DNA from 3 places in the Bacillus sp. DTU_2020_1000418_1_SI_GHA_SEK_038 genome. Region 2 is predicted to be linked to each of the others. Evidence: riboswitches for the same ligand, from Rfam matches in the RefSeq annotation. Region 2 holds a riboswitch; each other region holds the start of a gene.

Region 1 (8,273 bases), 1.9 Mb from region 2:
AATTACATTTATTATTAGAATGCAGGAACAACTGCACCCTCATATTTCTCAAGAATAAAGTTTTTAATATCCTCAGAGTGAAGGACTTCTAAAAGAGCTTTAATAGCATCAGTATTTTCATCACCATTACGTACAGTAATAATATTTACATATGGGGACTCACTGCCTTCGATAGCAATTGAATCCTCTAATGGATTTAAGCCTGCGTCAATCGCGAAGTTTGAGTTAATGACAACAGCATCACCTTCATTGTTGTTGAAAATTTGCGGTAATAATGAAGGCTCATAATCTGTATCAAATTGAACATTCTTTGGATTTTCAACAATGTCTTCGATTGTAGCTGCAGATTTATCAACGCCTTCTTTTAACTTTAAAAGACCTTCAGCTTCAAGAATAGCAAGGACACGGCCGTGGTCAGCTACTGAGTTACTAATAATAATATGTGCATTTTCAGGAAGTTCACTTAGATCTTTATATTTTTTAGAATAAACACCCATTGGCTCAATATGAACTCCGCCTGCATTAACAAAATCATAGTTATTTTCTTTAATTTGCAGCTCAAGATACGGAATATGCTGGAAGTAGTTTGCATCAATTTCTTTTGATTCTAAAGCTTTGTTAGGTAGAACATAATCCTGGAATGGGATAATTTCTAAATCAAACCCTTTTTCTTTTAAAAGAGGCTTTGCTTCTTCAAGAATTTCAGCATGCGGAACATTGGAAGCTCCAACTTTTAATGTTTTTACTTCTTCTGTTTTCTCGTCTTTCCCTGCATCACTTGCATTGCCGCTGTCTTTTTCTTCATTTTTTGTACCACATGCAGCAAGCACAAGTACTAAAGCAAATGTTAGTAAAAGTGATAACCATGTTTTTTTCATTTTAATCTCCCCTTATCGTTTGTCTAATTTATTTGTTATTAAATCACCAATAAATTGGATGATAAATACAATGATCAAAATAATGATTGTTGCCATAAGCGTTACGTCATTTCTCGTTCTTTGGAAACCTTCCAGATAAGCCAAGTTCCCAAGACCGCCAGCACCGATAACACCAGCCATCGCGGTATAACCTACTAAAGCAATTGCCGTAACGGTAATCCCTGAAACGAGTGCAGGCATCGATTCTGGTAATAGGACCTTAAAGATAATTGTGCTTGTTTTGGCACCCATTGATTTGGCTGCTTCAATAACACCTTTATCAATTTCCCTTAACCCAATTTCTACCATTCTTGCATAAAATGGCGCTGCCCCAATGATTAGTGCAGGTAGTGCCGCATTTTCACCTATCATCGACCCAATTAAGAAAATAGTAAATGGAATTAATAGCACAATTAAGATTAGGAAGGGAATGGATCTAAAAATGTTAACAATAGCACTGATAATTTTATTAATAAAATTATTCTCCCAAATATTGCCCTTCGAAGTTAGAAAAAGTAATAGACCTAGAATAATGCCAAGAATGAAAGTAGCAATGACCGAAATGCTCGTCATATATAATGTTTCTACAGTTGCTTCCCACATCTTATCCCATTTAACATTCGGAAACCATTCACTAAGCATTCGAAATCACCTCCACCCCGACCTGCTTGGCCTTGATGAAATCAATTGCTTTTAAAATTTCAGGCTTCTCCCCATCTAAATGGATAAAAAGTGTTCCATAAGAACCGTTTTGCGTTTGTGATATTTTCCCGTGAAGAATATTAACGGTTATATTAAAATCACGAATTAGATTCGTTATTAACGGCTGCTCAACGGACTTACCAACAAAGCTTAATTGGACAATTTGCCCGTGTGGATATAATTGAGTAATTTGTTCAATCGTTTCCTTCGTTTCATCTGGATCAGACTCTGTTATTTGATGAACGAAGCGCTTTGTAATTTGCTGCTGCGGATTTTTGAACACATCGATAACTGGTCCCAGCTCGACAATTCTTCCCTCTTCCATTACAGCCACGCGATGACAGATTTTACGGATAACCTGCATTTCATGTGTGATGAGCACAATCGTTAAACCTAGACGCTCATTAATATCCACTAATAATTCTAGGATGGAATTAGTTGTTTCTGGATCTAATGCAGATGTGGCTTCGTCACATAACAACACTTTCGGGTTGTTTGCCAATGCTCTGGCAATTCCGACACGCTGTTTTTGCCCTCCGCTCAGCTGAGAGGGATAAGCATCCTCTCTTCCATCGAGACCAACAAGCTTAATGAGTTCATCCACACGTTTTAATCGTTCCTCTTTGGCAACACCCGCAATTTCAAGTGGAAATGCAATATTTTGCCGAACAGTTCTAGACCAAAGCAGGTTGAAATGCTGGAATATCATACTGATATCCTGTCTAGCTTTCCTTAAGTTCTTGCCTTTTATATGTGAAACTTCATTATTAGCTACAACAACATTTCCGCTTGATGGTATTTCAAGTCCATTTAGCATGCGGATTAATGTACTTTTCCCAGCACCGCTATAGCCAATAACACCAAAGATTTCTCCCTCGTTAACTTCTAAATTAACGTTGTCTACTGCGGTGACTTGACCCTGCTTAGAAGCATATATCTTTTGTACATTTTTGATTGAGATCATAATTGCTCACCCTCTCTAAATCCCATTTACAATATCATAATAGATGAATAAAGAGAAATAGTAATGCTATAAAAAAGAAAAATGCCTTTCTGTTATGAGCAGAAAGGCATAATGAATTTATCCTTCCCCTCATCTTCCAAAGCAAATCTGCTTTGTGTGAATTGGCACCATTTCATAAAATGACGGTTGCCGGGTTTCATCGGGCACATCCCTCCACCTCTCTTGATAAGAGCATTACATCTATATTCAATTAACACTTTACTTTAATTAAGCATTCTTATATTCACGATTGATATCGTATCATGGGATAAAGATAGCGTCAACGGTAAAAATTTGGAATTATATATCTTTTTACTCATGAAAAAACCTTAATTAATTATTCTTTTACTAATAGCGAGGCAATCCCTGTTGCTGCCTCAATTGCTTGCTCTAAATCTTCAATAAGGTCCTCAGCATTTTCAATTCCGATTGATAGACGAACTAGATCCTCAGGAACACCTGCAGCCTTCAGCCCTTCTGTATCAAGCTGCTGATGCGTTGTACTTGCCGGGTGAATAACTAAGCTTTTCGCATCGCCAACGTTTGCAACATGTGCCCACAGCTCAAGATTATTAATGAAAGCCGCTCCTGCTTCTCTTCCGCCTTCGATTCCAAATACGACTACAGAACCTGCGCCCTTCGGCAAATACTTATCCGCTAATACTTTATCCGGATGATTGTCACTTCCAGGATACAGGACCCAATTAATAGCTGGATGAGCTTCTAAGTACTCTACTACTTTCTTAGTATTGGCAATATGCTCCTTCATCCGCACATGAAGTGTTTCAAGTCCAAGTGTAAATTGGAAGGCATTTTGCGGGCTTAATGCAGGACCAAAGTCTCTAAGAAGTTGAACTCTAGCTTTAATAATATAGGCAACCGCACCTAATGCCTCACTATACACAAGGTTATTGTAGCTTGGGTCTGGCTGAGTGAATCCAGGGAACTTAGGAGAATTCCAATCGAACTTTCCGCCGTCTACAATGATTCCTCCAGTTGTTGTTCCATTTCCCAGCAGCCATTTTGTAGCGGAGTGGACGACAATATCTGCTCCGTATTCTATCGGTCTGCATAAATATGGAGTCGCGAATGTATTATCAATAATTAGTGGAACCCCATTCTCATGTGAGATTTCCGCTACCTTTTCGATATCTAACACCTTTAAGCTTGGGTTTCCAATCGTTTCAGCAAAGACAGCCTTCGTTTTTTCCGTAATGGCATTTCGGAAGTTTTCAGGATCTTCGGGATCTACAAATTTCACTTTAATGCCGTATTTCGGCAATGTCACAGCAAACAGATTATAAGTTCCCCCGTATAGGTTAGAGGCTGAAACAATTTCATCCCCAGATTCAGCAATATTCAGAATCGCTAGTGTAATGGCGGCCATTCCGCTAGCAACCGCTAAGGCACCAACTCCCCCTTCTAACAGGGCAACTCTTTCTTCAAAGACTGTAGTAGTTGGGTTGTGAATACGAGTATAAATGTACCCAGATTCCTTCAAGCCAAATAAATTAGCTGCATGTTCCGTGTCTTTAAATTGGTAAGCATTGTTTTGGTAAATTGGCACAGCTCTTGCTCCTGTTACAGGATCCGGCTGTAATCCCCCATGTACACCTAATGTTTCAAATCGATAGTTTTTTTGTTTTTCTGACATGTTTCTTCTCTCCTTTTTAATCTGCAATAGTTTGCATTTTTTTGATTTGCTGATTCCTTTTGCTTAAAAGAAGAATTTAAAAAACCCTCTTCGCAAGAAGAGGGTTGATATCATCTCTTCTTATCTATCAGAGCAAATGCTCTGCTGGAATTGGCACCGCGTAAATACCGGTTGCCGGGCTTCGTAGGGCCAGTCCCTCCACCTCTCTTGATAAGAATATTTAATTGTAATGATCAAGTTATTAAAGTGATACTATCATATAGATTTTATGCAGTCAAGGTATATTTTAGAAATTTCAGATTTAAATAATTATTTTTTACAGAGAAAGAAAAGAGATTCTAACAGTAATAGCCTACGGAATGTCGAGTCAACGGATACCTTCTTCCACCTTATCGCCTCTCTCAACTTTTCTCTTCCCGTTAAAATGGCATGAATACTTTCTTTAGATCCTGAAATGATTGCATCAAATTGTTGTTTCTGATCGTCAGAATTAATGGAAATATGGCCTTCCCGAAATATTAATGGAATCTCTAAATCTCCGGATTTTATACAAATTGAAAAAGAGGAGTCTGCCAGCAATGTCTGTAAATGCGACTTACTCTTAACTTCTTCAATAAAAACAACTGCCATATTTTCCATTTCCTTCACCTCTAAAAACGAACAGATTATTTTTCTTCAGTATCTACATTCAACATAAGCAAGGACATCCCTCTTATTACTGTTCGACAAGATAAAAGCAAAAAAAAGACAATGCCTCGACTATTTTCAGCATTGTCTTTCATTTCCCGAGAAATACAACTTTTATTTTCATATATTAAACCGTTTTTATGGTGGATACTTCTTTTTTTGTCTTATTATGGTTTATGAAAAACTAAATAATAAAATGCCAGGTGTTATTAACCTGACATTTTAAAGGAAACTTTTCATTTTATCTAGTAGGTAGGGAACTGAGTGGAAAGCGTATATTTTTTCTTGGATATTTCCATCTTTTACGATAATGAGGCAAGGCACACTTTCTATCCCAAGCACCTCGGAAAAAGCAGACAAATAATTTAAATCGGCTTTCCCAATTGGCTGTTCGGGCATAAGTTCTTCTATTACCGAAAGCATTTTACTCGCTAGCTGACACGTTCCGCATAATGGGGTGTACAGATATAGGAAGCCTGATTTATTTTTATTGAAAAGCTGTTCAATTTCCTCCCGCGAAAGTTCTTGCAATGATTCTCATCCTTTATCCAAAAACTCTGTGTATACGTCTATATTGGCAGATAATAACACGGTGGCCAAATGATGTTCTGGAGCCGTAGCAACTTCGCGATACATACGATCGATATAAAGGTGCTCAGCCTCGGGAAATTCTCGTTTAAATTGTTTCCGAAGCTTTTCTCCTGCTGCATCTGCATCAACCAATATAAAAACATCTTTATCATAAAGCATATCGATCAATTCATCCAGTTTTGTGACGCCGATCGTTCCGTTCGTGCAAATAATCTCAACAGGCTCACTTACTATCGCCTGTACCTTTCTTTTATCTGTCGTACCCTCTACAATAATAACCTTTTCCGTTACCGCCTCATCCATTATAATCACCTGAGCTGAGTTGTAGTTTTACCCATAGGGCTAATAAATCTCCTTAACAAGGAGGTTTTATATACCATACCATATTCAATATTCTTGATGTTGGTGTTGGACTCCTGCTTTTTATATTTATTATGAGTTTGGCACATGTCTTTATGCTTTTTATACTCAACGGGTTATTATTTACAGAGCTAAAAATGAAAAGAGAGCTTCCATAATACGGAAACCCCTCTCATTTCTATGCAAACAGACCTATGTAAACTGTCTAAATGCAAACTAAATATTAATTAGTCTTCTTTAACCATTTCTTCATATTGTTCAGCTGTCATTAAGTTATCAAGTTCGCTAGTATTTGAAAGCTCAACAACAATCATCCATGCTTTTTCGTATGGAGATTCGTTTACGAACTCAGGATTATCGCTTAAATCTTCATTTACAGCGACAACCTTTCCGCTTACTGGTGAGTAAAGCTCAGATACTGTTTTAACAGACTCTACGCTTCCGAAAGGCTCGTCCGCAGTTACTTCGTCTCCAACTTCTGGAAGCTCAACGAAAACGATATCTCCAAGCTCTGATTGAGCAAAGTCAGTAATTCCAATACGTACTTGCTCGCCTTCTGTTTTTACCCACTCATGCTCTTCTGAATAACGTAATTCTTTTGGTGTGTTCATTTTAACCCCTCCATTATTATTCTTAATTGATCGTAAAATCGATCTCTTCCTTCATCATGACAAAAACAAGGACGTTTTTCAATCCTTTTTTAAACAAGCCATGCTTTTTCATAATCCTCTTCCTTAAAACCAACGGTAACCTTTTGGCCATCAGAAAGAATTGGACGCTTAATAAGCATTCCATCGGTAGCCAGCAAATCAAGCAACTCATCATCAGACAAAGTTTTGACCTTATCCTTTAAACCGAGTTCACGGTATTTCATGCCGCTCGTGTTAAAGAATTTTTTTATGTCCAAACCGCTCTTTTGGTAAAGGTCCTCAAGATCGCTGCGGGAAGGAGGATTATCAGCAATATGTACAGCCTCATAGGGTAATTGGTGATCATCTAACCACTTCTTAGCTTTTCGGCAAGTACCACATTTCGGATACAAATAAAATGTTAAAGCCATTTTTTCACCACCAAAATTATCATTCCAATATTTTCACACGTTAATCAAATACTACCATATTTTTTTTAGTAATCATAACTTTGGCTACGAAATGGTTAATTCGACAGTTTCCTCCATAGTCCTTCTTTAATAGAGAATTATTTTTAAACTATTTAATATGTTGATTTATTACCAACTAGCATAGGGTCTGACACTATCGCTAGAAGCGATTGCGCCAAACCCATTAATATTTTTTTCCTATGATACAAAACGCTCGGCTTCAATTAATTTTTCAGCTGCTTCACGTTTCTTCGCGATCACATTAATTGGTGTGTGGCGGGTAAATTTACGCAGAGCTGAAATCATCATTCTTAAAGCATCACCAGTTTCAACAGCCACAAGGGTTTCTTTTGCATCCTGTTCAATTTTATTAAAGGCTTCCTGACAGAAGATTTGCGTATAAAGAAGCTTTTGCTTGCTCTTCTCTAAGCCTGCTTTTTCAATGGCTTTCTCTGTACGAAGAACAGCTGATTCCATAGCATAAGCATTTGAAATAATGTCTGCGATATTAACTAGTACCTCTTGTTCTTTTTCTAAAGCCTTGCCATATTTTTGAGCCGCTAATCCTGCAGCAAGCAAGCCAATTTTCTTCGCATTTTTCACTAAATATTTCTCTTGAGCTAGTGGCTCATCACCCGGTTCTTCAGGCATAAGCATCATGAGCTCTTCTTGCAGAGCCATAGCTTTTTCAAATAATGGCAGTTCGCCCTTGAAAGCTTTACGGATATAGGTGCCAGGAACTAATAGACGGTTAATTTCATTTGTTCCTTCGAAAATGCGGTTAATACGGGAATCACGGTATGCTCTTTCAATTTCGTATTCAGCCATGAATCCGTAGCCGCCATGAATTTGAACGCCTTCATCCACTACATAATCAAGGACTTCTGTAGAGAAGAATTTATTTAATGAGCATTCGATTGCATATTCCGCAATGGATTTCGCTACTTCCTTGCCATCCTTAACTTCCTCTTCTGATAACTTGCTCATGCGGTCCTCAAACAGGCCAACCGTACGGTAAACAGAGCTTTCTGCAGCATAAATCTGGGAAGCCATTGTCCCGAACTTTTCCTTTGTCAAATTAAATTGAGAAATTGGCGTTTTGAACTGCTGGCGCTGATTTGCATACTGAACTGTAATTTCAAATGCTCGTTTCGAGCCTCCAACAGCCCCAACCCCTAATTTATAACGGCCGATGTTTAAAATGTTAAAAGCGATAATATGGCCTCTGCCTAGCTCACCTAGTAAGTTTTCCTTCGGCAC
Region 2 (8,273 bases):
GCCCAATTTTTTTGTTACGCCAGGGCGATAATTTTCTATAAAAACATCTGCGGTTTTGATTAGGTCAAGTAATATGTTGCGGCCTTCTTCACTTTTTAAATTGAGACACATGCCACGTTTATTACGATTGACCATCATATACATATAACTTTCTTCGTTAATCGCAGCACCCATTAACCGGGTGTCATCGCCCTTTGGATATTTTTCAATTTTGATGACATCAGCACCCATATCACCAAGAACCATCGTGCAATATGGACCTGCTAAAACTTGTGATAGGTCGATTACTTTCATTCCTTCTAATGCTTGATTCATGATGTAAAGACTCCTTTTCCTTACGAGAAATTCGGTTTTCTTTTTTCCAAAAACGCCTGAATGCCCTCCATATAATCATCAGAGCTGTATGATTCTAAAATGACATTTTCAATATAGTCACTTTCTTCGTTCTCTCCATCAATAATGGCTTGGATGACTTTCTTAATGCCGGCGTTGGCAACAGATGATTTCACCTTAATTCTATCGGCAAAATCAAGGCATTTCTCCTCAATTTCTTCAATTGGGTAAACATAATCAATTAAACCAATTTCTTGGCCTCGTTCTGCACTAATCAGCTTAGCTGTATATAGCAGCTCCTTCGTTTTTGAAGGGCCTATCAAATTATAAAGTCTTTTTGTACTTGATAAATTGTATACAATGCCAATATTCGCAGCTGTAATTCCTACCTTGCTCCCAGCAGAGGCAAACCGGAAATCACATGAGTTCGCAAGTTCCAGTCCTCCTCCGATTGCTAATGTTTTAATCAGGGCAATCGTTGGTTTGGAAAACCGATACAATTTTTCAATCGACTCCAAGGCGTAATCATTATAGGCCTTTGCCTTCTCCGCATGAAGACGCACTTCTAGAAACTCGGTAATATCGGCACCCGCTGAAAAAGCTGTATCATCAACACCACGGATAATCAGCACTTTCACGCTCTTATCTTGTTCCAGCTCATCTAATAACTCGCCAAGCTTTTGAAACATGGCAAGAGTAAATGAATTCTTTTTATGAGAACGGTTGATGATGAGGGAAGCAATCGCTCCATCTTTTTCTACATAAAGTTCGTTTGACATATGTTCCTCTCTCCTATCAATCTTTCTTTAAACGAGCTGAGATACGGTTACCAATAGACTGACAGCTTTGTACAAGAATAATCAGGATGATAACAGTTGCATACATGACACTTTCTTCGTAGCGTAAATGCCCATAACGGTAGGCTAAATCCCCAAGACCGCCAGCACCAACAAGTCCAGCCATCGCAGTAGCACCAATCAAGCTGACAATGGTGATGGTTAAAGCGAGGACAAGGGATGGCCTCGCTTCACGAAGCATTACATGCCAAATAATTTGTCTCGTTTTAATTCCCATTGCCTTATAGGCTTCCAATACGCCATTATCAACGGAAAGAAGAGATGATTCTACTAATCTTGCAAGATATGGTGCTGTGTAAATAACAAGTGGAACAATGGCACCTTGTACGCCAATCGTTGTGCCAACAATGAATTTTGTAAATGGAAAAATGAAAATTAATAAAATAATAAATGGAACTGAGCGCAAAATATTAATGACTAGATTTAATATTTGATAGATCCATTGATTTTGCCAAGCTTGGCCAGGACGTGTTAACACGAGCAATACCCCTAAAGGGATACCGATTATGATAGCGAATACCATGGAAACGCCAACCATTTGGAAGGTTTCCAGCACAGATTTCCAGACAATCGGAAACCATTTATCAATAAATTCAGACATAATATTATCCCTCCAATTCCTCGATGCCTACACCATGGTTTTGTAAATACGTCAATGAATCATCCACATCATGCTGTTCACCAATGAGATGGACAACAATATTGCCGACAATACCGTTTTTCAATTCTAGAATATTCGCTGTTAAAATATTGGGCTGAACTTTAAATTGCTGACTTACTTTAGCCAGAAGCGGTTGCCCTGTACTTTCTCCGACAAAAGTGAGTCGGGAAACCTTGCCGGTTACATTAAGCTGGCTAATTAATGAAGGTGACAGCTTCCGCTGACTGATTGTATTTAAGAACTTTTTCGTAGTCTGCTGCTGAGGCTTTGTAAATAAATCAATTGTCGAGCCTTGTTCAACAACTTCACCATTTTCCATTACAGATACATGGTCACAGATTTTTTGGATAACATTCATTTCATGTGTAATCAGCAAAATAGTAATCCCTAGTTCTTGATTAATTTTTAAAAGTAAATCCAAAATGGAATCCGTTGTCTCAGGATCAAGGGCACTTGTTGCTTCATCACTTAGTAATACCTCGGGCTCCTGTGCAAGTGCACGTGCAATCGCGACCCTTTGCTTTTGCCCGCCGGAAAGTTGGCTTGGAAACGATTGATGTTTATCAGCCAGTCCAACAATATCTAAATATTTAATCACACGTTCATTTGTTTCCGTCTTGCTGTAACCTAATAATTTAAGGGGGATGGCGATATTATCATAAACGGTAGCTGTTTTTAAGAGGTTGAATCCCTGGAAAATCATGCCGATTCTTTTTCGGACATCGCGTAATTGGTTGAGCGGCAAAGAAGTAGCTTCTTTGCCGCCTATAAATACTTTTCCGCTAGTAGGTTTCTCCAATAAATTTACACAGCGTATCAATGTGCTCTTACCAGCACCGCTATAGCCGATCACCCCATGAATTTCACCTTTTTTCACATGAAGATTCACATCTTTAACTGCTTTGACAATCCCTTTTTTCGACTCAAAGGATTTTGAAACGTGTTCTAATAAAATCATGGGGACTTTTCCTTTCTATGCTTTCTTTACCTAATTAAAAACCAGGTATGATTGATCCGCGGAATTCTTCTTCAATGAACTTTTTCACCTTATCGTTTTGGTAAGCCTCTACCAATTTTTTAACAACAGGATCGTTTTCGTTTTCCGCTCTAACTACAATATAGTTCACATATGGAGAGTTTGTTGATTCTAAAATAAATGCATCTTCTTTCGGATAAAGACCCGCAGCGATTGCAAAATTTGTATTAATGGCTGCAGCATCGACTTCGCTTAATTGTTTTGGAATTTGTGCTGCGTCAAGCTCAATGAACTCAAGATTCTTTGGATTTTCCACTACATCATGAATAGAGGCTGTTTCTTCTTTTCCTTCTTCAAGCTTAATGTAGCCATTTTCTTGTAAGATGAAGAGTGCACGTGATCCATTTGTCGGATCGTTTGGCAAACCGAACTTTGCTCCGTCTGGCAGGTCATCAAAGCTTTTATATGTTTCAGAGTATATGCCCATTGGATTAAGAATCGTTTTCCCAACTGGGACTAAATCAGTTCCATGGTCATCATTAAATTTTTCAAGAAAAGGTTTATGCTGATAGCTGTTCACATCTAAGTCGCCTTCATCTAACGCTGTATTTGGAAGCACGTAGTCAGTAAAAGGTTTAATTTCCAGCTCAAGTCCGTCTTCTGCAGCCACTTCTTTAACAACTTCTAATATTTGAGCATGCGGACCGTCCGTTGCTCCAATGACTAGCTTCTTATCGTTCAGTTCGCCGCCGCTTTCTTTACTGCATGCGGCAATAAATAATGTCATTCCAAATAATGCTAAAAACAATCCAAGCTTCTTCATTTCGAGGTTCCCCCTGTGTAGTTATATTGGAAGAAGAAAATATTAAAAAGCCTCTCTATCAAAAAAGAGAGGCTTCTGTATTTATACATAAAATCCTCTCTTATCTTCCAAAACAATAAATGTTTTGCAGGATTTAGCACCAATCTATTTACATAGACGGTTGCCGAGCTTCATCGGGCCAGTCCCTCAGCTACTCTTGATAAGAGATAAACTATTTAATTTTTCAATTTCCTTAAGTACAAACTTTACCCTCATTTATTCATATTGTCAATAACATTTAGAAAAATGACTAATTTAGACCTCAGTTATCGCTGTTTTTTTCCATTAATTGAATTAAAAAGTATTTATGTTCTTTTAATTCTTGTAAACTTTTCAAATAATAGGGTTTCTGACAGAGTTCGAGTTAACCTATCCAAATTCCCCTATAAATTAATTATTTCTTTCCATTAAGAATATCTTCCAATCTTTGAAGCTTTTCCTCGATATCTGGGTGAATTCGATTCTCTTCTTCTATAATCAAATCGGTGATTTCATTGGCTTTGAATACATCATGAATGTCCCGTAATTGATTCATTTGCTCTGATGTTGGAGGATTTATTTCCATTTGGTTTAGCAAATGAACTGCGCTCTCTAATGAAACTTGTAGTTCAGGATTCAACAGCCCAACAGTTTTAAACAACCATTGTGCTCTTCTAAGGTCAACAAGGATTGGGTCATAAACAGCTGCTCGATCCTTTAATTCCTGTAGATTGTTCTCGCTAGCTCCTAGTGCTTTCACCGCTTTATCGGTAAAAGCCTGTTCCATTAATTCGTATGCGTCCTTGAATAAGGCGTAGGAGGCAGGTGGATTGTATTGCTGATTGATATTTTCTTTTTTATAAAAAGTTTCTTTAACAAATCCCTTCGCATCCCCATCGTATGTAAATTTATGAATATAAATATCAGAATGCCAAGTCTCTAACATGACAATACCTGGTTTTCCATCGAAGGTTGTCGTACTCATTTCAATTGACCCTAATTGAACAAAATTATCAAAAAGAGGATAGGTTTTCTCACCATCTTTCACTGCCAATAACCATGTCTGTCCATCATCCCATGCAAACAAATCATTTTCCATTTTCTCTGCATTCACATATAGTTCAATTATTTCGTCCTCTCCATCCTGATCAATATCAAGAGTAGTTTCCTTATAAAGTGAACGTGGATATTCTACAATATCCTTCGCAAGAATAACTGAGAAATCATTACCTTTCATTTCCTCTAGCTCTTTCCTTTGTTCCTCCACCATACTTTGCAACGCTTCATTTTCCAATGAAAGCTGCTCTACTTGCTTCATTAATTCAGCAAATTCTTTGGCCTCGTCTGCATTTGCTTGATTAGTGCAACCAGATAGTATTCCGGCGACTACAAAAAGTACTACACTTGATAAAAATCTTTTCATTCCCAATCCCCTCCTCCTCATTTTAATTAAACGCCACTTTTTTTAACATTGTGTCTTCAAAAACAGCGTATGTTAAAACAGCTTTAATAACAGTATACGATTATTTATAACAAAAATGGAAAATCTTTAAAGATTTTCCAACAACAAAAGCCCCTATATGCTTTTAACATACAGGGGCTTACTTAAACAGAAGATATTAATAATTATTGAGGGTCAATTAACCCAAGTTTAACTGCATAAGCATCGATTGCTTTTTCGAAGCAAGCTAATGGAGCACGAACGGTACCAGCACCGATTTGTCCAACTCCAGCTTCTTTATGAGCAATACCAGTGTTGATAACCGGCTCGATTCCAGTTTCAACAACTTTTCTTGCGTCAATTCCTAGGCAAGAGCCTTTGAAATCCCAAGTTGGGATAGAGAAGTTAGAATTATGATCAATACAAATTTCCATCATATCGTTACTTGTGGTAACTGCATCGTCCATACCGCCTGCACCAACGAAGCGAGTAACACCAGGAGCAGCGATCATAGCCATACCGCCAACACCGAATGTTTCAGTGATCGCACTGTCACCCATATCAGGGCAAGCCATATCTTGATCATATCCTGTAAAGAATAGGCCTTGTGGTGTATTAACAGGTGCTGTAAACCATTGATCACCCATACCCGCAATACGGATTCCGAATTCATATCCATTACGGCACATTGCTGTTACAACTGTACCATGCTGAATTTCTCTTGCTGTATCCATAACTGCTTTACTTGTTGCCATCGCAATATTTAAGAAGAATTGGTCTGTATCAGCTAAGAATTGGATTACATCAAGCTTATCTTTTTCATCTGCATCTGATTGTAGAATGTATGGAGCGATGTCCTTTAAGAAAATAAGTGAACCAGCGATATTACGTTGATGGAACTCATCACCCATCGTAATTGCTTTTGCAATCGCTACGTTTACGTTTAACCCATCGCCTTTTACTTTAAGTGCTTTTGAAATAACAGGTCCTAGTACATCTCTGAACCATCCAAGACGGTTAATTACTTCCTCAGAATATGCACCGAAACGTAGAACTGCACCAATTCCTTCATTCATTGTACAATATGCTTGATTGCCGCCGTCACGATTTTCTACAACTAAAACCGGCATACTTCCAGATGTGATACCACCCATTGGACCAACCGCATTAACGTGGTGACAAGGAATGAATTCTATTTCTCCATTTTTAAGCATCGCAAATGCTTCATCAGCGTTTGATGCCCAGCCTTCAAAAATGGCCGCTCCTACACAAGATCCTTGCATTGGGCTTGTCATGTTTTCCCATTTAATTGGTGGTCCTGCATGAAGTAATACTTTTCCATTTAACTCTTGAATAACAGATTTAGCAGGAACCACATCTGTTAAAAATGGTGCGCTTGATACTACTTTATCGATAACTGCTCGGTTTGCTTCATCAATTGTTTTATATTGTCCGTACATTATGCTTTCCTCCTGAAAATTCATTAGTCGTGTAAATCGGTTTCTCTAGATATATTCCTTAGATTAGCGAAGTACACTTAAGATTTTACGCATTCTTGGATTTCCGCCTGCAACTGGACGCCAGTCAAATTGAACAACTCTTCCACCGTTTGCGGTAATTGCATCTGTAAATTTCTTTAATCCAACGTTAACTACATTTGGTTTTTCTGTTAATAATTTTTGGATTGCCTCTGAAACCGCAATATTAGCATTCGCAGCATCTTTAGCAGAAACTACTTCTTTTTGTACTTCTTCAATTTGGATATCAAGCATTGCTAAAGCAGTTAAAACTGCTTGGTTATTGCTATCACGTAAGATAACGCCAGCTTGTTCTAGTTTTGCTTTTTGATCATCGATATCTTGTGGGTCTTGATCTGTACCACAAACAGTTCCAACAAAGTAAATGTTTCTGCCATTTTCTTTTGCAGCGTTCTGAATTTTTTGGATGCCAGGAATAAGAGCTCCCGCCATATCTTCATGAGAACCATATCCAAGTACAACATCAAATAAAATAATGGCTGTTGATTCATCTTGTGCTGCTTTTTGGAAGAATTGGATTCTTGTATCTGGGTCAATCATTGGATGCGGTTTACCTTGTGTATAAATATCATCACCAAGGTCAATTACTTCAAATCCATTAGCATTTAAAAGATAACCGTCTTCATGATGATCTGTTGTTCCAAGGTTAAGTCCTCTGCTGATAAGTGTAGCTGCTTCATATCCAAGCGTACCGCCAGAATATAAACCTTTAATTGTTTTTTGTTCATACTTTAAGTTTACTGCAGGTACTTCAGCTTGAAGCGTATTGTAATTTGGTTTGATTGCATTACCTTTTGCAAGATCAACAGCGATAGCTGCTGTTTCTTCAAGTGTATTTGCATAATAAACATTTCCTTCATGGTTATGTGGCTCTTCACCAAGGAAAATCGCAACAACTGGCTTAGAAATGCTTTGAAGTAATTGAACAACTTCATCACGAACTTCTTTTGCAGGTGGTTTTGAAATCAATGTGATGACTTCTGTTTGGCTATGTTGTGCTAAAGCCTTAATACCATCTAACATTGTAATTGCGCCAATTTTATCATTGAGGTCACGGCCTCCAGTACCGATTGCATGGCTAACACCGCTGCCTAAACGGTCAATTTCTGTAATAACTTCTTGAATACCTGTTCCAGAAGCTCCAATTACACCAATTTTTCCTGTTTTCACAACGTTTGCAAATGCAAGCGGAACACCAGAAACAACTGCAGTACCACAGTCAGGACCCATAACAAGAAGACCTTTTTCATGTGCTTTTTCTTTAATGCGACGCTCATCTTCAATTGTTACATTGTCACTGAAAATTAAAACGTGCATATCTCTATCAAGTGCTTTTTCTGCTTCTTCAGCAGCATATTGACCTGGTGTAGAGATGATTGCAAGATTCGCACCTGGTAATGCTTGCGTAGCTTTATCCCATGAACGTACAGTTTCAAAAGCTTCCTTGCTGTTGCTGATTGCTTGGTTGCTTAAATAGTTATCTACTTCATCAAGAACTTCTTGAATCTTTTCTTCTGAATCAGTGTCAACAACGATACACATATCATTGGATGCTGCCCCTTCAAGCTCTTCCGTGAAAAGACCAGCAGTCTTGAAAATATCTTTGTTAGCAGGAGTCCCCATCAT
Region 3 (8,273 bases), 1.6 Mb from region 2:
TCAATGGCTGCGATGGCTGAGCAATCAGCGGCCGCCTGTGAAGAAGTCAGTGCCTCAACGGACGAGCAGGTCACAGCCATTCAGTCCGTAGCCGAATCAGCAGAACAATTGACAGAACTGAGTGACGAGCTTCAAAAGGCAGTGGCTAAATTTAAGCTGGAGTAGGTAGGGTACAGGGATAGTCACTCTTTGAAAAGATTTTGTTGGGGAACTTTGTAAATCGCATACTAATTAGATGGCCAAATCGGATACTGATTTGGCCTTATTTTTTTAGCATTAACATCGAATAAAAATAAGGCACCTGAAATAAATCTCCTTGTCTATCTGAGCTTGGCGGACAGCAGTTCCGTTATATGCGGTAAAAGGGGCTAATACTGTATGCTTGAGGACATAGGTTCCGTTATTCGCTAAAAAAGCACCGGTTTCCTTATGTTTTTTCGTAAATAACGCACTCGGTGTCCGCTTAGCCCTTCAATTAGCGCCATTTAATGAAAATAACGGATTCACAATGTCCGCATTAATTTCTCTCACTACACAAATACAAAGTCTTCAATTATTATTTTACAAACTTGTATCTATTCTATATGTTTATTAATTTTTCCCTATATAATCGAAACTACTTCCTTTGAGTAGTCTCTTATTTTATAAAGATAAAAATGTTCTTAATCAAACGATTGATTAAACAGCCGAAAACGCTTGCCGCACAAGGGCTGTAGGCACTTTAATTAGACGTTTGATTAATATGTATGTTCGTATTGGTTTCCCATTCCCAAAATCCTGGGGAAGGGTGTTAATCAAACGCTTGATTAAACAGCCTCAAACGCTTGCCGCACAAGGGCTGTAGGCACTTTAATTAAAACGTTTGATTAATATGTATGTTCGTACTTGGCTTCCATTCCCAACAACCTGCTGTGATTGGCTGACAAACTTTCAACTCCTCTGTCAAAGTGTTATTTCATCTCACTAAACAAGAAAAAATTTAAGGAGGAAATGAATAAACTTTTTTCCTCCTGTTTTTCATTCAAAATTCATCTATTGCTAACTCAAAACCACTTCCCTAAACGCCACCTCTCCCAGAATTTGATAGACATGTACATTCGGCAAATGAATAGCATACATGGTCTCCTCTGGTGCCCGGACGATTAGCACGTTCGGATGAATTCTTTCAATCACTTGTATAGGGGTTGGCAGAGTCGTGGCATTTACATCCCCACCGATTGCCCAAAAAGAAAGAGTAGAAGCCTCATTTCCTTCTAGGTTTTGTTCGGTATATGGCCGAGTTACGCTTTTTGTATGAATATGTGCCAAGTCCTCGATCATCGCGCTTGCTGTTGGAAGCATTCCTGCTCCCGGGCCTTGTAGGCTAATATTCCCAACAATATCCCCATTAATGGAAACAGCATTTTGGACACCTTCCACATGGTAAAAGGGATGCTGTTCATTCACAAGCACAGGCTTTACGGTGCATAGAATTCCACTAGCAGTCCGTTCAATCGAAGCGACATGCTTAAACCGAAAGCCTAATGATGAAAAAACTTCAATTTGTTCGGGTGTGATTCCCCGAATTCCCTCTCTGATCGACTCATCCCAGTTCGGCGCCTCCCCAAATGCAAGCTCACTTAAGATCACCGCTTTGTAGAAGGCGTCATAGCCGTCTACATCATTTGTCGGATCCGCTTCGGCATAGCCTTTTTCCTGAGCCAGCTTCAATGCTGATGCAAATGGTAAGTTTTCTTCTCTCATCTTTGTCAAAATAAAATTAGATGTGCCGTTAAGAATACCCTGGACTTTTTCGATGTTGTTGACATTTAGCAATTGCTTTAGTGTTTGGATCACAGGAATCCCGCCAGCGACCGTTGCTTCAAAGCCGAGTGAAACACCATATTCACTTGCTAAATGTTTTAATTGCCCGCCATGATGGGCAAACATTTCCTTGTTCGCCGTAATGACATGACAGCCCCGTTTAATCGCCTGCTGCAAGTAGGAAAAGCATGGCTCTTTTCCAACAATGGCATCAATCACAACATCAAGCTGCTCTAGTGTAATGATTTTTTCGAAATCGTCTGTTAAAAGAACATCTTCATCCGGATTAGTGTGTTTATTAATATTTTTCACAAGAATTCCAACAATCTTCACTTCTTTTCCAAAAAGGGCTTGGAGCTTCTTCTGATGTGATTTTACGGTCTGATAGACACCCTTCCCAACAGTGCCGTATCCTAATAATGCAATATGAATGGCTGACATGTATTCATTCCTCCTGTTATTGTTTTTCGATTTGTTAACTGGTGAGCGGGCAACCCCACAGGTGAAAAAATAAAAAACCCCCTCTGCATATAAAGACAGAAGGGGAGCAAGAATGAAATTACAAAATCCGTTCCACCTTCTCATCTTCGGAATGTGATCATTCCTCTGAAATTGGCACCGTGCATGCGAATGCTGGTTGCCGAGGCTTCGCAGGGTCAGTCCCTCCACCTCTCTTGATAAGAAGATTAGCAATTATGAAATTATTTATAATCATATAGATTAAATGGAGCAACGTCAATACTTTAATTGGTTTGGCAATCGAATATGATTTGTAGAATATCTTTTTTTTCCGTGTATAATAGGTTAATAAAAGGAGGGATTTCAATGGCAAAAAAAATTGAGGGTATTGAAGCTGTAATCATAAAAAAAATACTAAATAAAAAGTCGAAAGCAGTAATAGATGTTGAAGGGGAAGTTTTTGTTATACAAAGATTAAAAGAAGATACGATTTTATCGGATATTGAAACAGACATTGAGCTAAAAGATATGCTTGAAAGAGCAGATAAAGATATATTGAATGGGAGACTTTATTCCTCAGATGAGTTATTGGAAGCAATTGAGAAGGGTGATATTTAAGTGGAATTGAAATGGACAGCAGAAGCAAGGAGCAGCTTCGCTCGAATAAATAGCCCCTATTTTAGTTCTATTGAGACAAAAGATTATAAAAAAAGATTGTTGATTAATATTCAAAATAAAATACTTTCGATTATGGAGTCTACGCCAGCGAATGAGCCCGAATGGCAAGGAAACTATAGGATTCTAGTCGATAAATATAAAGTGTACTATTCTTTTTCAAAGGATAGGAGAACTTGCTATATAAAAGGTTTTAAGCATCAACACCAGCTATGAAAATCCTCATAATCTCTACGTGTCTATCACCTCTCGAATAATCTTATTTCACAGTCATGTTTCACTTATCGTTTTGGATGACCATATAAAAATCTAAGCTTGATAGTTGATAATGCTGCAAGAGCCTATAAAAATGCGATCATCCCACTCGTCACCAATAGTATATTTCATGTTCCTGTCGATAAGAAAACCCCCTTCATAACAGAAGGAGGTACTCTATCGATAAAAATAAATGAGGTCCTAACTAGCCATCTCAATCATCGCGTCAGTTTCTTTCCTCGATTTAGCTACAATCAAGCCGATTACAAATCCGATAAGGCCTGTGATAATCCAGCCGGCGCCATTTTCAAATAAGGGGATGAATCCGAAGATATTGTTAATAGCTTCCGGTGCAATAATGCCATCCTTTAGAGCATCAAGAATGGCAACAAACCCAACGCCGATCATTGTTCCAATATAAACGGATTGATGACCTTTAAACAAATTATTTGTAAAGATTAAAACGATTAAAGCAATGGCTAAAGGATAGAGTAATAGTAAAATAGGTGATGCCATTGTCAAAATTTTGTTGAGACCAAAGTTTGTAATGATTAAGCTTAAAATGGAAAAGAGAATTAGCCACTTTTTATAAGAAATAGAAGGAACAATTCTTTCGAAATATTCGGAAACAGCTGCTAAACAGGCTACATTTGTTGTGACCCCAGTTAAGAATATAATAGTTCCGATGATATAAATTCCGATCTGCCCGAATAAAACTTTTGAGCCTTGTGCTAATACTTCGCCTCCGTTTTCCTTAAATCCAATAGCATCAACACTTGAAGCACCGATCCATGCCATTGAGATTTGTAGTCCGACCAAGCCGATAATGGTGACCATACCTGCCTTAATAAATAGCTTCGATACTTCCTTTTCAGACTTTATCCCTAAGGAACTGATTGATTTAATGAAAATTCCCCCAAATACAAATGCAGCGAGAACGTCCATTGTGTAGTATCCTTGTATAAACCCTTTCAAAAACGCATCAACGCTTTGAATATACTCTCCTTGAGGTTGTCCAATACTTCCCATTGGTGTAAAAATTGACTTTCCAATTAGTAATAATAACAATATTGCAAAAATTGGAGTGATTATTTTCCCAAGACGGTCGACAAATTTTGTTGTATTCCATGATAGCAGAATCGTTAGAAAAATAAATACGGCAGAGAAAATAAACAAATAAAGACTGCCGTTTGAGTTCGTTTGGACTAACGGTTTGATAGCGATTTCATAGACGACAGAAGTTGTTCTCGGGATGACATAAATCGGCCCAAGCGATAAAAATAGTAAAATTGAGAATATCGTAGCGAACACGGGGTGAACTCTTCCTGAAAGTTTTTCAACTGTTCCTCCTCCGCGGGTTAAAGCTATGATTGCGAGTAAAACCAAACCAACACCTGTAATTAAAAATCCTCCCATGGCAATCCATATATTTGTTCCTGCCTGTTGGCCTACCATTGGAGCGAATATTACGTTTCCAGCACCTAGGAACATAGCGAAGAGCATGAAGCCAATTGCGATTACTTGTGAAAATGATACCTTCTTTTCCATTGATTTTCCTCCTTAATATATAAATCGAGGATGACTATTAATAAGGAGGGATGGAGATCGACCATCCACTCTATTAAAAAATATTATAGTAGAATTATAACATTTCAGTCATCCAAATTTTCATACCATTCATTTTTTACTTAACCTTCCTAATAAAAAGGCGCCAGCTCCAAGTCCAATGAGTGTATTTGTTTTTTTAGTAAACATCTGTTTGGCAACGAGATTGAGATTTTGTGGGCGTTCCGCTAAGCGGCGCATGAAATAGCCATACCAATCATTTCCGAATGGGACATATGTGCAGAAATTATAGCCTTCTTTTGCAAGTTTAAGCTGTAAATCCTTTCTGAAACCATACAGCATTTGAAATTCAAATTTCTCCTGTGGAATCTGATTCTTTTTCGCAAAACTCTTCACATGATCGATAACACGATGGTCATGCGTGGCAATCGATGTGAATTTGCCATTCAGCAAGTGATATTCAATTAACTTGATATAGTTTTGGTCTATATCGTTTTTGTTTTGATAGGCTAAGTTTTCAGGCTCCTTATAAGCGCCTTTTACGATTCTTAAGCGAAAGTTTTCATATTTCTTCAATATATCTTCAGCTTCATAGAAATACGCTTGAATGACGGTGCCGATATTATCATATTCTTTCGAAAGCTCATCGATTATGTCAAAGGATGGCTGCAGATGACCGTAATCCTCCATGTCAAAGTTAATAAAGATGTTATACTCGTATGCTTTTGCAACGATTTCCCTTAAGTTCTCTAAGCAGAAGCCGTATTCGATATCCAAGCCAAGCTGGGTAGGCTTCAAGGAAATATGAGCATTTAATTGATGTTCATGAATGGCCTCAATCACGCCTAAAATTTGTTTCTTTGCCTCAGTTGCTTCTGCTTTTTCAAAAACAAATTCACCAAGATTGTCGATCGTTGCAGAAATACCAACTTTATTTAATTCCTTGACGCTTTCTACCATTTCCTTAATATTCGTTCCAGCAACAACTGACTGTGCGCCTAGCTTTAATCCCCATCTTTTAGCCCCGCTGTTCAGAACTTTATTTTGGGATAGCATCATAAAAAAGTCTCTCGTTAAACTCAAAGTAATTCCCTCCATTTTTGTAAATTAAATTTTCATCGGATTCGTTGAACAAGCCTTGATGTACGAAGTAATCACTAACGCAGTGAAATGAAGCCAATGATATTTATTAACTGGGTTGAGATTGCAAAATCATGAATGTTTTTTAACGTTAAATTATTTTAATAGAAACCCTTCCGCATAAGGATCTGTCGCATCTAATAAAAATTTATGAACTCCCGTTACCCATGCTGATCCTGTAATTTTTGGAATAATGGCTTCATAGCCTTTTACATTCGTAAAATCAACGACCTCCCCTTTAAACTGAGATCCAATGATACTTTCTTGAATAATTTGCTCATTACGTTCAAGCTTCAATGTTGATAGTTTTGCGCATGTTCCTGTTCCGCAAGGGGATCTGTCAATTTGGCCATCTCCAAAAACAACGGTGTTTTTAAAGTGATTTTCACCTAGCTGAAGACTGAATTCAACCAGGTCGATGGTCGTGATTTCCGGAATTTCGGGATGCTCGATTACCAATTGCTCATTCGCTGCTTTCCTGATGGCCATGCCGATTGCTGTAATCTGATCTTGTTCATCAATGTTTAGTTTTAAATCGAATTGCTCTGCATCTACGATGGCAAAAAAACTTCCGCCAAACGCAATATCCATTTTAATTAATCCGAAGTTTTCTACTAAAACGCTTACATCTTTTTTATATAAAAAAGCTGGAACATTAATAAAGGAAACTTCCTTCACCTTATCGTTTTCGTACGCTACATGGCATTCCACGATTCCAGAAGGGGTATCAAGAAATACCTTGTCCTTTTTAGCGATAAGGCCATTATTTATTGCAACTGTGACTGAGGCAATCGTCCCGTGACCGCACATGTTCAGATAACCGCCGCTATCCATAAATAACACACCAAGATCACAATTTGGATTGCAAGGAGGTGTTAAGATGGCACCGAACATATTTAAATGGCCTCTTGGTTCATGCATAAGAAGCTTGCGAATATGGTCCAATTGGGATTCTAAATATTGCTTCTTTTGCATCATTGTATTTCCTAGAATCTCTGGAAGACCGTCAACAATAATTCTCGCTGCCTCTCCCATCGTATGGGCATCAATGGTTTCAATATACTTTTCTATAGTTAACATCATGTTTGCATACCTCCTGATGATATTAATTGTGACTATGTTGTTAATATGCAAATCTTGTGCCAACTTGAATAGTCAGGGGAATTCTAATATTGCAAACGTTTTCTAGCCGCTGTACAATAAGAGTGTTCATAAAGTTTACACTATTGTAAATACAACTTTACATTTACAGTGTTGACAGCGGGAGGTGCGAAGAATGAGGGATTTTTCCTTCAACTATTTAAATGCTTTAATGGAAACAAGCTCTGATGCTATCACGATTATTAATGCATTAGGTGAAGTGCAATATTGGAGTGCACAAGCTGAGCAAATTTATGGAGTTCCGCTTAAAGATATAAAACAGAAGAAAATCAGCCAGTTTTTTAAAATAGAAGATTTAAAGATACTAGAAATACTGGAGACGAAGAAAGCTGTTTCGAACGTGTATCATCAGCCAAGACCTGATGTGCATGTGCTGATCAGCTCATCTCCTATTTTTGATAAAAAGGGAAATTTAATCGGAGCCATCTCTATCGATCAAGACATCACCAACATTGTGAAATTAAATGAGAAGTTAACATTAACAACAACCCAATTACAAAAAATAAAGCAGCAGTATCATTTGCACGAACAAATAGGTCCATTATCAGAAATTAAAGGACATAGCGATGCTTTACAACGTGCAAAGGGCTTAGCTCTTAAAGTGGCAAAAACGGATGCCACCGTATTAATTCAAGGTGAAAGCGGAGTAGGGAAAGAGCTTTTTGCCCAGGGCATTCATGAAGCCAGCTTGAGAAAGAACCAGCCTTTTATTCCGATTAACTGCGGTGCTATCCCGGATGCTCTTTTTGAAAGTGAGTTTTTTGGCTATGAGAAAGGGTCTTTTACAGGTGCTTATAAGGATGGGAAAGCGGGAAAAGTGGAGATGGCTGACGGCGGTACTTTATTTTTAGATGAAATTGGTATGCTTCCACTTGATATGCAAGTGAAATTATTAAGGGTTCTTCAGGAAAGAGAAGTTTATCGCATTGGCGGAAATGCTTCTATTAAAGTGAATATTAGAATCGTTGCAGCGACAAATAGCGATCTGGAAGATATGGTCAAAAAGGGAACTTTCCGAGAAGATTTATATTACCGTTTAAATGTGGTTACATTGAAAGTTCCACCGCTTCGAGAAAGAATTGATGATATTTCGGTATTGGTCAATCATTTTGCCGGGGAATTTGCTGTTAAATACCAAAAGGAACTTCCGACGCTTACGAATAGCGCCCTGGAAGTGTTTACGAATTATCAATGGCCTGGAAATATAAGAGAAC

What was found. A riboswitch is a leader RNA that binds a small molecule or an ion and turns the genes downstream of it on or off. The one in region 2 is predicted to bind S-adenosylmethionine.
Region 1: another riboswitch for S-adenosylmethionine. It lies ahead of RRV45_RS18555 (O-acetylhomoserine aminocarboxypropyltransferase/cysteine synthase family protein); the one in region 2 lies ahead of RRV45_RS05820 (MetQ/NlpA family ABC transporter substrate-binding protein).
Region 3: another riboswitch for S-adenosylmethionine. It lies ahead of RRV45_RS20060 (homoserine dehydrogenase); the one in region 2 lies ahead of RRV45_RS05820 (MetQ/NlpA family ABC transporter substrate-binding protein).

The regions. Positions count from the first base shown of each region.
Region 1 is NZ_CP135435.1:3,707,477-3,715,749, forward strand. Features, by position in the region: gene RRV45_RS18540 (MetQ/NlpA family ABC transporter substrate-binding protein) at 15-878, opposite strand; gene RRV45_RS18545 (methionine ABC transporter permease) at 891-1,559, opposite strand; gene RRV45_RS18550 (methionine ABC transporter ATP-binding protein) at 1,552-2,583, opposite strand; SAM riboswitch class I at 2,710-2,815, opposite strand; gene RRV45_RS18555 (O-acetylhomoserine aminocarboxypropyltransferase/cysteine synthase family protein) at 2,960-4,276, opposite strand; SAM riboswitch class I at 4,394-4,493, opposite strand; gene RRV45_RS18560 (SCP2 sterol-binding domain-containing protein) at 4,586-4,915, opposite strand; gene RRV45_RS18565 (thioredoxin family protein) at 5,186-5,494, opposite strand; gene RRV45_RS18570 (toprim domain-containing protein) at 5,501-5,857, opposite strand; gene gcvH (glycine cleavage system protein GcvH) at 6,142-6,525, opposite strand; gene RRV45_RS18580 (arsenate reductase family protein) at 6,615-6,974, opposite strand; gene RRV45_RS18585 (acyl-CoA dehydrogenase family protein) at 7,212-8,273, opposite strand, start outside.
Region 2 is NZ_CP135435.1:1,169,230-1,177,502, reverse strand. Features, by position in the region: gene RRV45_RS05840 (CaiB/BaiF CoA transferase family protein) at 1-315, opposite strand, end outside; gene RRV45_RS05835 (enoyl-CoA hydratase/isomerase family protein) at 336-1,112, opposite strand; gene RRV45_RS05830 (methionine ABC transporter permease) at 1,129-1,791, opposite strand; gene RRV45_RS05825 (methionine ABC transporter ATP-binding protein) at 1,796-2,809, opposite strand; gene RRV45_RS05820 (MetQ/NlpA family ABC transporter substrate-binding protein) at 2,844-3,650, opposite strand; SAM riboswitch class I at 3,748-3,856, opposite strand; gene RRV45_RS05815 (bZIP transcription factor) at 4,084-5,091, opposite strand; gene RRV45_RS05810 (YlbE family protein) at 5,295-6,569, opposite strand; gene fdrA (acyl-CoA synthetase FdrA) at 6,633-8,273, opposite strand, start outside.
Region 3 is NZ_CP135435.1:4,026,079-4,034,351, reverse strand. Features, by position in the region: gene RRV45_RS22145 (methyl-accepting chemotaxis protein) at 1-165, shown strand, start outside; gene RRV45_RS20060 (homoserine dehydrogenase) at 1,039-2,244, opposite strand; SAM riboswitch class I at 2,382-2,487, opposite strand; gene RRV45_RS20055 (hypothetical protein) at 2,629-2,880, shown strand; gene brnQ (branched-chain amino acid transport system II carrier protein) at 3,394-4,740, opposite strand; gene RRV45_RS20045 (proline dehydrogenase family protein) at 4,870-5,817, opposite strand; gene RRV45_RS20040 (proline racemase family protein) at 5,995-6,981, opposite strand; gene RRV45_RS20035 (sigma-54 interaction domain-containing protein) at 7,166-8,273, shown strand, end outside.